Regions from separate parts of the Mesorhizobium sp. WSM4820 genome, predicted to be linked through region 2. Evidence: predicted binding sites of a transcription regulator. Region 2 holds the regulator's gene; the other holds the start of a gene.
What was found. Region 2 encodes PhoB, which activates phosphate uptake and scavenging genes when phosphate is short. Its sites were predicted from a motif close to TGTCATNNANCTGTCAT; they were not measured.

Region 1 (6,161 bases), on a different contig from region 2:
GATGTCGCGGCTGAGGATATCGGTTGCGAGATAGTGCTCGCCGGGATCCGACGGCGCCTTCTTCGACGAACGGGCGATGTCGAGGAACATGGCGCCGGCTTGCAGATGACGGGCCGTCTCCTGCTGGACGGCGGGAACGGCCTTGGCAAAATCGCCGGCCAGCTTGCGGTCGAGGAATCGCGGCGTCGAGAAATCTTCCGTGTCCTCGGCATCCGTGTGACCGACACGCGACAGAACCCGCTCGAACGCCCCGATGAACGGAAACAGCAACAGCGTGTTGAAGACGTTGAAGAATGTCGAGTAAAGACCGACCGCGACCGGCACCAGGGGAAAGGTCTCCTTGCCGTCGACGATCACCGGAATGGCGGGATCGCCGCCGAAGAACTGCATCGCCCATTCCAGGACCTGCATGGAGACGAAGAACAGCGGGATGGTGATGCACACGCCGATGATGTTGAACGAGATGTGCGCGTAAGCGGTGCGCTTGGCGTTTTTCGAAAGATTGAGCGAAGCCATCCACGAGGTGATCGTGGTGCCGAGATCGGCGCCGAGCGAGAAGGCGACGGCTGTCGTCCAGTCGAGAATGCCGGCGGCGCCAAGGCCCATGACGATGCCGATCGTCGCCGAGGACGAATGGATCATGGCGGTCACGCCGGCGGCGATGAACACGCATTTGAGCAGGTTGAGGTAGGAGTCGGCCGTCAGCGTTTGCAGCAGGGCCATGACTTCGGGCAGGTTGCGCAACGGGCGCAGGCCGCCGGTCATCAGGTTGAGGCCATAGAAGATCAGCGCGAAGCCCATGCCGGCAAGCGCTATGTTCTTGACCTTCTCGCTTTTGGCAAAGCAGTAGATCAGCGAGAACACGCCGGCCAGGATCAGCCCGAGCGGACCGAGCGGCAGGGCGATGAGCCCGTTGCCGAGCGTGGTGCCGATATTGGCGCCCATGATCACGCTGATCGCCGGTCGAAGGGCAATGACGCCGGCATTGACCAGGCCGACGACCATGACGCTCATCGCCGTCGACGACTGGATGACACCGGTGATCAGCGTTCCCGCCAGCACGCCCTTGATCGGCGTTCCGGCGGCCTTGGCGAGAAAGGCGCGCATCCGGTTGACCGACAGCGCCTGGATGCCGTTGGCCATGAAGTCGAGGCCGAGCATGAAGATGCCCAACCCGCCGATCACCGGCACGAGGATGTCCTTGAAGATATCGATGTCCATGTCACGCAGTCCCCAACAAGCCGCCATCACGGCGCGATATGAATTTCAGTTCAGGTGCTGCGCCAAGCAGCAGCCTGGTTCTTCCGCTCAGTTTGCGACGGGCCCCTGCCCTGCCCAGTATTGCTCGATCCGGGCGACGAGCGCCTTCGGCAGCGGCACGTAGCCGAGCGCGGCGGCGTCATCCGCGCCGTGCGCGAAGGCGAGCCGGAAAAGGTCGTGCACGCGGCGATAGCGATGTTCCGAACGGCCCGAGACCTGAACGCCCGCGAATACCGCCGTGCTGATCGGATAGGCGGCATCGCCGTTACGATCGGTCAGCGAAGCGAAGAAGTCGGTCGTTTGCGCCCAGTCGATGGATGTCGCGGCAGCCTGCACGCCCTCCGGCTCCGGCTTGACGAACTTGCCGGATCTGTTCTCGATCAGCGCGAAGGCAAGGCTGGCGCGCTGGGCCTGGCCGGATTCGGCATAGGCGATCGCGCCCTTCGTGTCGTGCACGGCTTGAATGAGGTTCTGTGTGCCTTCCGCGTCAGTGCCGAGCGGCCACGAGATCAGTGTATTGGCGCCGTATTTGGCCTTCCACTCCCCGCTGACCGCCGACAGGTACTCGGTGAAGACAAAGGTCGAGCCGGAGCCATCCTTGCGGTGAACAACGCTGATCCTGAGATCGGGCAGCGTCAGATCCGGATTCACCGCCTTGATCGCGGGATCGGACCATGACTGGATCTTGCCCAGATAGATGTCGGCCAGCACCGGCCCCGTCAGGCGAAGGCTTCCCGGGCCGATGCCGTCGAGATTGACGACGACGGCGATGGCGCCCATCACGATCGGAAACTGCTGGCGGCCGGCCTTCTTGAGTTCGGCGGCATTGATCGGCGCATCCGTCGCGGCAAAGTCGATGTCCGGCTGATCGAGACGCAGGACGCCGGCGAGCGAGCCGACGATTTCATAGTCGACCTTCCAGTCGGGCGAGACATAGTCCCCGCCGTCGGCGCGGGCGCTCTCGTAGGCCGTTGCCCATTTGCCGATGATCGGGGCGGCCAGCGTCGATCCGGCGCCGCGGATCGGCTCGGCCTGCGCAGCGGCCCCGATCATCAGGCCAACAGCAAGCGTGATGGCGCCGCTGATCTTCGCCGATTTGCGCCGTAGTGACGCAAAGCTTGCTGGAAACATCATGGCGATCCCCGACGCGCGAACAAATAGCTAGTTTTCAGTCTTGGCAGATATCAACAGTCATCCGCCCGGCGAACGAACGCCGGCAGAGAAACAACACCGCTCACCGTATGAACCTTGGTTAACGATTGGATGACAAAGATCTTTGTGGGCGAGATTTTTATTTTTCCGCGATTGCCGCGGTTGCCTGAAGAATTGTTCGGCAGCCAATCGCTTCAGCTTTGCGCTGCCCCTCACCTGCCTGCCGGCACCCTCTCCCCGTATAGTGACGGGGAGAGGGGCGCTCTCATCGATGGTTTCGCCAATTTTAGATGTTATAGAATGCACGCCAAGGTTGCGACTGCCCCCTTCTCCCCGTCACACGGGAGAAGTGCCCGGCAGGGCGATGAGGGGCGGCGCCGACTTCGACAACTGATCCCCTTGGCACGAAGTTGCTGGCCGCCTCCACGCAGGGACAGCCCTATTTCGCGTCGTGAAAGATAATGCCGACGGTATGGCGCAGACCGGAGCGAAGCCGGCTGACGCCGTGCCTGAGATTGACGCGGTAGCTGCCTTTGCTGCCCTGCACCGGACGATTGTGGACCGCGAAGGCGACTGCATCGCCCTGGCGCAGCGGCACCACCTCGGCGCGGCTCTGCATGCGCGGGCGCTGTTCGGTCAGCACGAACTCGCCGCCGGTGAAATCCTTATCCGGTTCCGATAGCAGGATTGCCACCTGCAGCGGGAAGGCAAGATCGCCGTAGAGATCCTGATGCAGGCAGTTGAAGTCGCCAGGGCCATACTGGAGCAGGAGCGGCGTCGGCCGCGTCTGGCCCTGCTCGTGGCATTGCTTGAGGAACGCGGCGTGTTCGTCCGGGTAGCGCTGGGCGATGCCCATGCGCTCGTTCCAGTCGTTGGCGACGGCGGCAAGGCGCGGATAGAGTGCGGTGCGCAAGCCGCCGATCAGCTCTGGCAAGGGATAGCGGAAGTAGCGGTACTCGCCCTTGCCGAAGCCGTGCCGCGCCATGTGGACATGGCTGCGGAAATGGCTTTCGTCGGGATAGAGCCCGGCGATCTCACGGCATTCTTGCTGTGTCAGCAGCTTTTCCATCACCGCGCAGCCATAGCCGCTCATCTCCTCGGCCAGTGCCTGCCAGTCATATCCGGCGACGCGCGCTTCCGCCGATCGGACCGCTGCTTCTGGAACCGTGTGTATGGTCATGGCTCTGCCTCCTCTGGCTTCATCGGCTTCTGCAATCAGATGGGTGAATCGGCGCGTGCAAACCACCCGTTTCCTGCCAAGCGGTGTTGCACAGAGCGAAGCGTCACCCGCGCCCCCCGCCCAGGCCTGTTTGACGAGCGATTTCAATGCCTGCAGCGAGGCACCGGTTCGGGTTCCTCAGGCGCCGGCTTTGGCAGTTTTGCCGCCGGACGTGGCGAGGTAGAGGACGGCGCCGAGCATGATCGTCGCGCCGAGCACGCCTGCCGACGACGTCCGCTCGCCCATGAAAAGCGCGGCACCCAACGCGCCGAACCCACTTTCGGCGCTAAGCATCACCGCCGCGTGACTGGCCGAGGTGAAGCGCTGGGCGACGGTCTGGATGCTGAAGCCGACGGCGGTCGAGAACACGCCAAGCACAAGCAATTGCGGCCAGGCGTCGATCACGGTGGCAGGCGACAGATTGCCGTGCAACAGGCCGAACGGCAGGGTGACCACCGCCGCGCCAAGGCATTGCGTCGCCATGGCGGTGAACGGACGTCCGTAGGTTTGCGCATGGCGGCCGAGTTCGACCGTCCACAGCGCAAAGCAGACCGCCGACAGCATGATCGCCGCATCGCCGCGGTTGAAGCTCGCGATGCCGCCGGACAGGAGCAGCGCGCCGACCACCGACAGGCTGGCGGCGAGCCCAACGGTCGTCGTCAATCGCTCGCCGATCAGCAGCCGCGCCGCAATCGGCGTCATCACCGTCGACGTGCTGACCAGAAAGCTGGCATTGGTCACTGACGTGCCGAGATAGCCGATCTGCTGAAAAACGACCGCGACCGCAAACAACGCGCTTACCCTTGCCAGGCTGGCGCGATAGAGGCCGCCTGCCGGCTGTCGGGGTTCAGTGGCGATCAGCGGCAGGACCATAAGCCCGCCGATCAGGCAGCGCATGCCGACCGCGCTCAACGGGTCGAGATGGTCGAGAATAGTCTTTTGCGGGATATTGCCGAAGCCCCACAGAGCTGCGGCAAACAGAAGAACAAGGTTGGCATGGAGCTTCGACATCGGCCTCCCCTCGCTTGGATGTCGAGGGAAGGCTGGCAGATACCCGCTTACGGATCGCCTACGCGCTGGCATCGAGCTGTGGTGGCGAGGAACCCAGGCTGGAATGAGGCCGCGATCCTTCACGCCCCCCTCTGGCCTGCCCTCTTTGCCCCCACTTGGCATCTCCCCCACGAGGGGGGAGATCGGCAGTTTCGCCGTTGCGCGTCTCTTCCCGGCCGAACAGGGCTAACGGAAAAATCAGACATTCATGGCAATGTTAAACCCGCCTGCCCGAATGAAGGTCAGGCGACGGCTGGGTGCTGGCCCATCGACAAGAAAAGGATTGCGCATGTCATCCTTGCTCAACACAGGACGTTCATCGCTTAAGCGCAGTCTGATCATGCTGGCAGTCCTGGCGTTTTGCATCCTGCCGGCCGGGGCGTTGGAGCCCGTTGATCTCCCGGAATCGCCAGACACTGTGGCCTTCAATGTTCAGAACAACCGCAAGTCGGTCCCAGTCACGTTGCGACAGCTGGAAAAGCTCGGTCTCTACCGGGTCACCACCGCAAGTCCATTTGAAAAGGGGCAGCTTACATTTGAAGGCGTCCTGTTCCGCGATGTGCTCAAGCTCGTTGGATTGGAAGGCGAGGATTCCGTTGTTCTGCGGGCGGTGGACGAATATGTGCAGATAATTCCGCGCCAAGATTGGACGGAAGGTCCTCTCCTGCTTGCCACCCGCCAGAACGGAAAATTGCTGACCCGACGCACGCAAGGTCCGACCCGGCTGGTCTATCCGCTCAACGACCACCCGGCCTTCGATACGCCAATCCACAAACCACGGTGGGTCTGGCTGATCAAGACGCTCGAGCCTGGCGGCTGATCGAGTTCCGGCGTGGCTCGAATGGCACGCTTTGGATCGAGGGGCTGGCGCGTTCCCATCACCTACGGGACCGCCATTGCGGCTGCAGCAGCCAGCTCTGCCGTCCTGATCACCGTACTGTTTCTCAGCCTCAGCAAGATCGAATATTCGCTGCCGCGGTTCGGCTTTTTCGCCATCCGCGAGTTCCACATTGCGATACGCGATGTAACCCACCTCAAAGACATGACATCGCTCGCCCAGGCAGCCCCCGGCTCAGCAGACAGCCTTGAGCAGTTATCGGCGGCGAACGACCTGGTCTACATCCGTTTCAAGCGGATCGACGGCACCGGGACAGCGAGCGAGATTCCCGCCTACGCAAGTATCGTTCCGCGTGTCGTTGACGCGGTGACACGGCTTGATGCCATGATTGCGGCCGGGCCGCCTCTCGATGAAAATATATTGAAGGAAATGGGGCTGGAACTCGAGCATCTCGTAGCGAGGATGAACGACGAATATTACAAATATGGAGATGAGATCAACGTAGATCTCTATTCGGCGGAAAAAAGCCTGAAGAGATTCAACTACCAGATTGCATTCGCTCTGGCGGTCTTGTCGCTGCTGGCGATCGGAACTGCCGTATTGCTCATCGGCCGTCGGGAAACGATAAGGAAACTGGAGTTT
Region 2 (6,161 bases):
ACAACACCAAGCAGGCTCTCCGCCCAGACCGGGCGCAGCGGAAACCTGAAGCGCTTGCGCTGCGACCGGCCGTTGAGCAGCATCAAGGCGACAGCCACACAGGCGAGAATGCCGACGAACCAGCTTGCGGTCGCCCCGATCGAGCCACGCGGCCCGCCACCCATCAGCTGGAAGGTGGCATCGAGCGGCGCGACGGTGCGCCCGCTCGTCATCAGCCACGCCATGCCGCGCCAGATCAGCAGGCCGCCCAGCGTCACGATGAAGGCCGGAACCTCGAGATAGGCGATGATAAAACCCTGAAGCGCGCCGATGATGAGGCCGAGCGCCACGCCGGCAGCCAGTGCGATGACCCATATCCAGGGATTTCCAAGCTGGAATCCCATGACGCGGATGAGGAATTCTGCCTGCGCAACGCCCATCACCATGCCGATCACGCCTTCGACGGAGCCGACCGAAAGATCGATGTTGCGCATCACGATGACCAGCACCATGCCGGTCGCCATGATCGCGACCGAGGAAGTCTGCACTGACAGGTTCCAGAGATTGCGCGGCGTGAGGAAAAGCCCACCCGACAGGATGTGGATCCCAACCCAGATGATCAGCAGCGCGCCGACCATGCCGAGCATGCGAATGTCGAGCTCGGTTGCCTTGAGGAAACGGCCGAAAGGGCTGAGCTCGGATTCCCGCGCCCGATCGGCAGCCGGCGTGTTGGAAGTCGTGTCGGTCATGATGTCCTCCCACCGTTGCCGTCTGCCGCGGATGCCGGAAGCAGCATAAACGTTACCCGCGAGACGCGGGAAAACAACTCTTTTGAAAAAAACGCCGCGGCCTGAAACCGCGGCGTCTCAGGTTTTTTGGCGAAGGCGGATCAGTTGCAGACCGAGACGGTGCCCGCCGCCACGCCGGCGCAGACCTCTTCCTGCTTGATCCAGCCGGCGTCGATGACGACGTTGAGATTGTCCCTGGTGATGGCAATCGGCGTCAGGAACAGCGACTTGACGACATTGCCGCCGGGCGTGGTGAAGTCCTTGACGCCGGCAATATCTGTCATCGGCTTGCCGTCGGCCAGCTGCGAGGCGATCTCGGCAGCGTTCTTGCCGAGCTCGCGCGCGTCTTTCCACACCGAGACGGTCTGCGTGCCGAGCGCGATGCGGTTCAGCGCGGCATGGTCGCCGTCCTGGCCCGAAACCGGGACGGATCCGGCCAGGCCTTGCGCCGTCAGCGCCGCGACGACGCCACCGGCGGTGCCGTCATTGGCGGCAACCACCGCATCGACCTTGTTGTCGTTGGCGGTCAGGAACTGTTCCATGTTCTTCTGGGCGTTGGCGGGGAGCCAGCCGTCCGTATAAGCCTCGCCGACATTCTTGATCTTGCCGCTGTCGATGGCATCCTTGAGCACTTCCATGGAGCCGGCGAATAGGAAATCGGCATTCGGGTCGGCGCCCGAGCCCTTGATGAAGACGTAATTGCCTTCCGGCGCCACCTTGAACACTTCGCGGGCCTGCATGCGGCCGACTTCCTGGTTGTCAAAGGTCAGATAAAAAACGTCCTTGTTCTCGATCAGCCGGTCATAGCCGACGACCGGAATGCCTTCGTCCAGCGCCTTCTGCACCGCCGGACCGATGGCCGAGGCATCCTGCGCAAGGATGATCAGCGCGTTGGCGCCCTGCGAGATCAGGCTCTCGACGTCGGTCAGCTGCTTGCCGGGATTGGACTGTGCGTCAGCGGAAATATATTTGTCGCCGGCGGCCTCGATCGCCGCCTTCATGGCGGCTTCGTCGGTCTTCCAACGCTCTTCCTGGAAGTTCGACCACGAAACGCCAATGACCTTATCCTTGGCCTGCGCGGCCGACGCGAGCGTCAGCGACATGGCGACCCCCGCCAGAATGGCGGCTGCGAATCTCTTCATGATATTCCTCCCTGCGCCGCGTAGGGCGCGACCAACTGGCCCGAAGGCCGGCACAAAGGCTCCTATTTTTTCGAGCCTCGAAAAAATACTGGTCCAACGCCGAAGCACTGTCAACACCAATTCTGATGGATTTTGACGTCCTGTCGGTCTTTTTTTCGAGGCTCGGAATAAATAATGACAGCCCCTTCTGCTTCTGCCAGTATTTGTCGGACATTACCGACGGCTTCCGATTCATGAGCGGCCGCGGCGGTGAGGAGGAAACAAAAATGTCGGTGGGAATCCGTCATGACGATCTGCGCCGGCGCAACCGGGCGATGGTGATTTCGGCCGTGCGCCGGGCAGGCCAGCCGTCGCGGACCGAGATCGCCGCGACCACCGGCCTCAGCCATTCGACCATATCGGCGATCTCTGCCGACCTGATCCAGGAAGGCATCCTGGCCGAGAGCAAGGCGAGCGAGACGGTTTCGCTGAAACGCGGCCGGCCGCAGGTCGGCCTCAGCCTCAATCCGCAAGCCGCTGCGGTGTTGGCCGTCGTGTTGTCGCTGAATTTCCTGTCGGTCGCCGTCATCGATTATGCCGGACAAGTGGTCGCCGAGGACCAGCGCCGGCTGGACACGCTGACCATGTCGCGCGACGCGCTGATCGGCGAATGTGTCGCCATCGTCCGACGCCGGCTCGAAGATCCCGACCTCGATGTCCAAAGCGTCGCCCGCATCGCGCTGGCAATCCAGGGCATCACCGATTCCCATGCGCGCGCCATGTTGTGGTCGCCGATCACGCCGCAGACGAACATCGCCTTCGCCGACATTCTGGAACGCGAGTTCGGCATCCCGGCCATCATGGAGAACGACTGCAACATGATGGCCGTGGCGCTGCGCTGGCGCCACCCGGATCGCTACCGCGATGATTTCATCGCCATCCTGCTCTCGCACGGCATCGGTATGGGGCTGGTGCTGAAGGGCGAGCTGTTCACCGGCACCCACTCCTCGGGCGGCGAATTCGGCCACATGATCCATCGGCCGGGCGGCGCGCTTTGCCGCTGCGGGCGGCGCGGCTGCGTCGAGGCTTATGCCGGCAACTACGCCATCTGGCGCAACGCAAGGCTGTTGAGCGAGAACGCAGAGCCGGTCGCCGATGTCAGCGACGCCGAGATGCGGGCACTGGCGGCCCGGGCGCGCGAGACGGACGGACCGGAGCGCGAAGCCTACCGCAAGGCCGGCGAGGCGCTCGGCTTCGGGCTCGGCAGCCTGTTTGCGCTGATCGATCCGGCGCCGGTGGCCATGGTCGGCGCCAGCGCTGCCGCCTTCGACCTGATCGAGCCGGCGCTGCGCGAGGCCATCGCCCAGACCGCCGGCGGCCAGCATTCGGGTTCGATTTCCTTCGACACCGAGCCGAATGAGTTGCCGCTGATCCGCGAAGGCTGCGCCATGCGGGCGCTGAGCTTCGTCGATCAGGAGATTTTCGCGCCGAGCATCCAGGCACGAGCCGGCTCGGTCGGAAAGAACGTGGCTTGAATCCGAAGGCAGGGATTCCCGGGTCGCGACTTGGGGTGTGTTGAGATTCAGGTCAGGCCGAGTCGAGAATGGTGGGTTCCGAGATCCGGAGCGGAGCGTACTTTGGGGTACGCCGGAAGCGCAGGTATCAGCTAGTCTTCCCTGATCGCATAGCCGGCGCCGCGGATGGTGCGGATGACATCGGGCATGCGACCATTGTTGACCGCCTTGCGCAACCGGCCGACATGGACGTCCACAGTGCGCTCGTCGATGTAGATCGTCTCGCCCCAGACATTGTCGAGCAACTGGCTGCGCGAGAAGACCCGACCCGGGTGCCGCATCATGAATTCGAGCAGCCGGAATTCGGTCGGCCCGAGCCGGATCTCGCTCTTCTTGCGATAGACCCGGTGCGATTCACGATCGAGCATGATGTCGCCGACCTTGAGCACGCTGGACAGCACTTCCGGCTTGGCGCGGCGCAGCAGCGCCTTGACCCTGGCCATGAATTCCGGTGTCGAGAACGGCTTGACCAGATAGTCGTCGGCTCCGGTCGAAAGGCCGCGCACCCGGTCGCTCTCCTCGCCGCGCGCGGTCAGCATGATGATCGGCAGCCGCTCGGTTTCGGGGCGCACCCGAAGCCGCCGGCAAAGCTCGATGCCGGAAACCGCCGGCACCATCCAGTCGAGCACCAAAAGATCGGGCACGTTTTCCTGCAGCCGGATTTCGGCCTCGTCGCCGCGCGTCACCACCTCGACCTGATAGCCTTCGGATTCCAGATTGTAACGGAGGAGGACGCCCAGCGGCTCTTCATCCTCCACCACCATGATGCGCGGCGCGATCATCGGCCGGTCACTCCTGTCATGTCGCCGGCGCCGACATCGTCGTTTCGTCGAGCTTCGGGCGATCCGCCGGCAATTGCTGCCCGGTCACGACAAAGTAGGCGTTTTCGGCGATGTTGGTGACGTGATCGCCGATACGCTCGAGATTCTTGGCGCAGAACAGAAGGTGCGTGCAGGCGGTGATGTTGCGCGGATCCTCCATCATGTAGGTCAGGAGCTCGCGAAAAACCGCCGTGTATTTCACGTCGATCTTCTGGTCGTCGGCGCGCAGTTCCTTCAACGCGCCGGCATCGCGCGACACATAGTGCTCGACCACGCCGCGCAGCTGCACAAGAACGAGATCCGCCATCGCGTCAATACCGTGCGACAGATTACGCGGCGTCGCGCTCTGCCCGACTGCGCTGACCCGTTTGGCTATGTTCTTGGCCAGATCGCCGATGCGCTCGAGATCGCCAGCCATGCGGATTGCGCCAACCACGGCGCGCAGATCCTGCGCCATCGGCTGCCGCTTGGCGATCAGCGTGATGGCGCTGTCATCGAGTTCGCGCTGCCGCGCATCCATGATGGCGTCGTCCGAGACAACGCGCTGCGCCATCGCATTGTCCGACGCAAGCAGCGCGCGGATCGAGGCCGCTACCATTGCGGCGGCGAGCTCGTCCATGTCGCGGATCAGCCGGTCGATGTGCTCCAGTTCCTCGTCGAAAGATGCGACGGTGTGTTCACCCATGGTGCTGTCCTCGTGTTCGAAATTCGCCGGACCGCTCAGCCGAACCGGCCGGTGATGTAGTCCTGGGTGCGCTTGTCGTCGGGGTTGGTGAACATCTTGTCGGTCGCGCCCTCCTCGACCAGATAGCCGAGATGGAACATCGCCGTGCGTTGCGACACGCGCGCCGCCTGCTGCATCGAATGGGTGACGATGACGATCGTATAGTTCTGGCGCAGTTCGTCGATCAGTTCCTCGACGCGGGCGGTGGCGATCGGATCGAGCGCCGAACAGGGCTCGTCCATCAGGATCACTTCCGGCGACACGGCGATGGCGCGCGCAATGCACAGGCGCTGCTGCTGTCCGCCGGACAGGCCGGTACCCGACTCGAGCAGGCGATCCTTGACCTCGTTGAACAGGCCGGCCTTCTTCAGGCTCGATTCGACGATGCCGTCCAACTCGGCCTTGGTCCTGGCCAGGCCGTGAATGCGCGGACCGTAGGCGACGTTTTCGTAGATCGACTTCGGAAACGGGTTCGGCTTCTGGAACACCATGCCGACGCGAGCTCGCAGCTCGACGACATCGATTTTCGGGTCGTAGACATCCTCGCCGTCGAGCGTGATCTTGCCGCTCACCCGCGCGATATCGATGGTGTCGTTCATTCGGTTCAGGCAACGCAGGAACGTCGACTTGCCGCAGCCCGATGGGCCGATCAACGCCGTCACCTGATGCTCGCGGACATCGAGATCGACGTCGAACAGTGCTCGCTTCTCGCCGTAGTGAACGGAAACCTTTTCGCCCTTCATCTTGATCGAAGGGGCGTTGCTTGCGCTGCTCAGTTTCTGCTCGACGCCGGCTTCCGTCATGATGTTCATATCCTCTACTCCTTACCAGCGCCGCTCGAAGCGCCTGCGCAGTATCACCGCGATGGCATTCATGATGACCAAAAACACCAGCAAAATCAAAATCGCCGCCGAAGTCTTCTGCTGGAACCCCGCTTCCGGGAAATCCGCCCACATGAATATCTGCACCGGCAGGATCGTTGCGGGATCGGTGAAGCCGCCGGGAATGTCGACGATGAAGGCGACCATGCCGATCATCAGCAACGGCGCGGTTTCGCCCAGCGCATGCGCCATTCCGAGGATGGTGCCGGTCATGATGCCCGGCATCGCCAGCGGCAGGACGTGATGGAATACGGTCTGGACCTTGGACGCTCC

Region 1: pstS (phosphate ABC transporter substrate-binding protein PstS) is a predicted target of PhoB. The motif match lies at 2,513-2,529, and genes of this name have one in related genera.

The regions. Positions count from the first base shown of each region.
Region 1 covers NZ_JBVVQN010000010.1:155,327-161,487, reverse strand. The annotation lists gene AC0L2R_RS17915 (Na/Pi cotransporter family protein) at 1-1,221, opposite strand, end outside; gene pstS (phosphate ABC transporter substrate-binding protein PstS) at 1,309-2,394, opposite strand; gene AC0L2R_RS17905 (2OG-Fe(II) oxygenase) at 2,852-3,592, opposite strand; gene AC0L2R_RS17900 (DMT family transporter) at 3,770-4,642, opposite strand; gene AC0L2R_RS17895 (putative pterin-binding protein) at 4,971-5,501, shown strand; gene AC0L2R_RS17890 (putative bifunctional diguanylate cyclase/phosphodiesterase) at 5,523-6,161, shown strand, end outside.
Region 2 covers NZ_JBVVQN010000018.1:4,551-10,711, forward strand. The annotation lists gene AC0L2R_RS25245 (sugar ABC transporter permease) at 1-728, opposite strand, end outside; gene xylF (D-xylose ABC transporter substrate-binding protein) at 869-1,909, opposite strand; gene AC0L2R_RS25255 (ROK family protein) at 2,176-3,423, shown strand; gene phoB (phosphate regulon transcriptional regulator PhoB) at 3,555-4,244, opposite strand; gene phoU (phosphate signaling complex protein PhoU) at 4,261-4,968, opposite strand; gene pstB (phosphate ABC transporter ATP-binding protein PstB) at 5,004-5,819, opposite strand; gene pstA (phosphate ABC transporter permease PstA) at 5,832-6,161, opposite strand, start outside.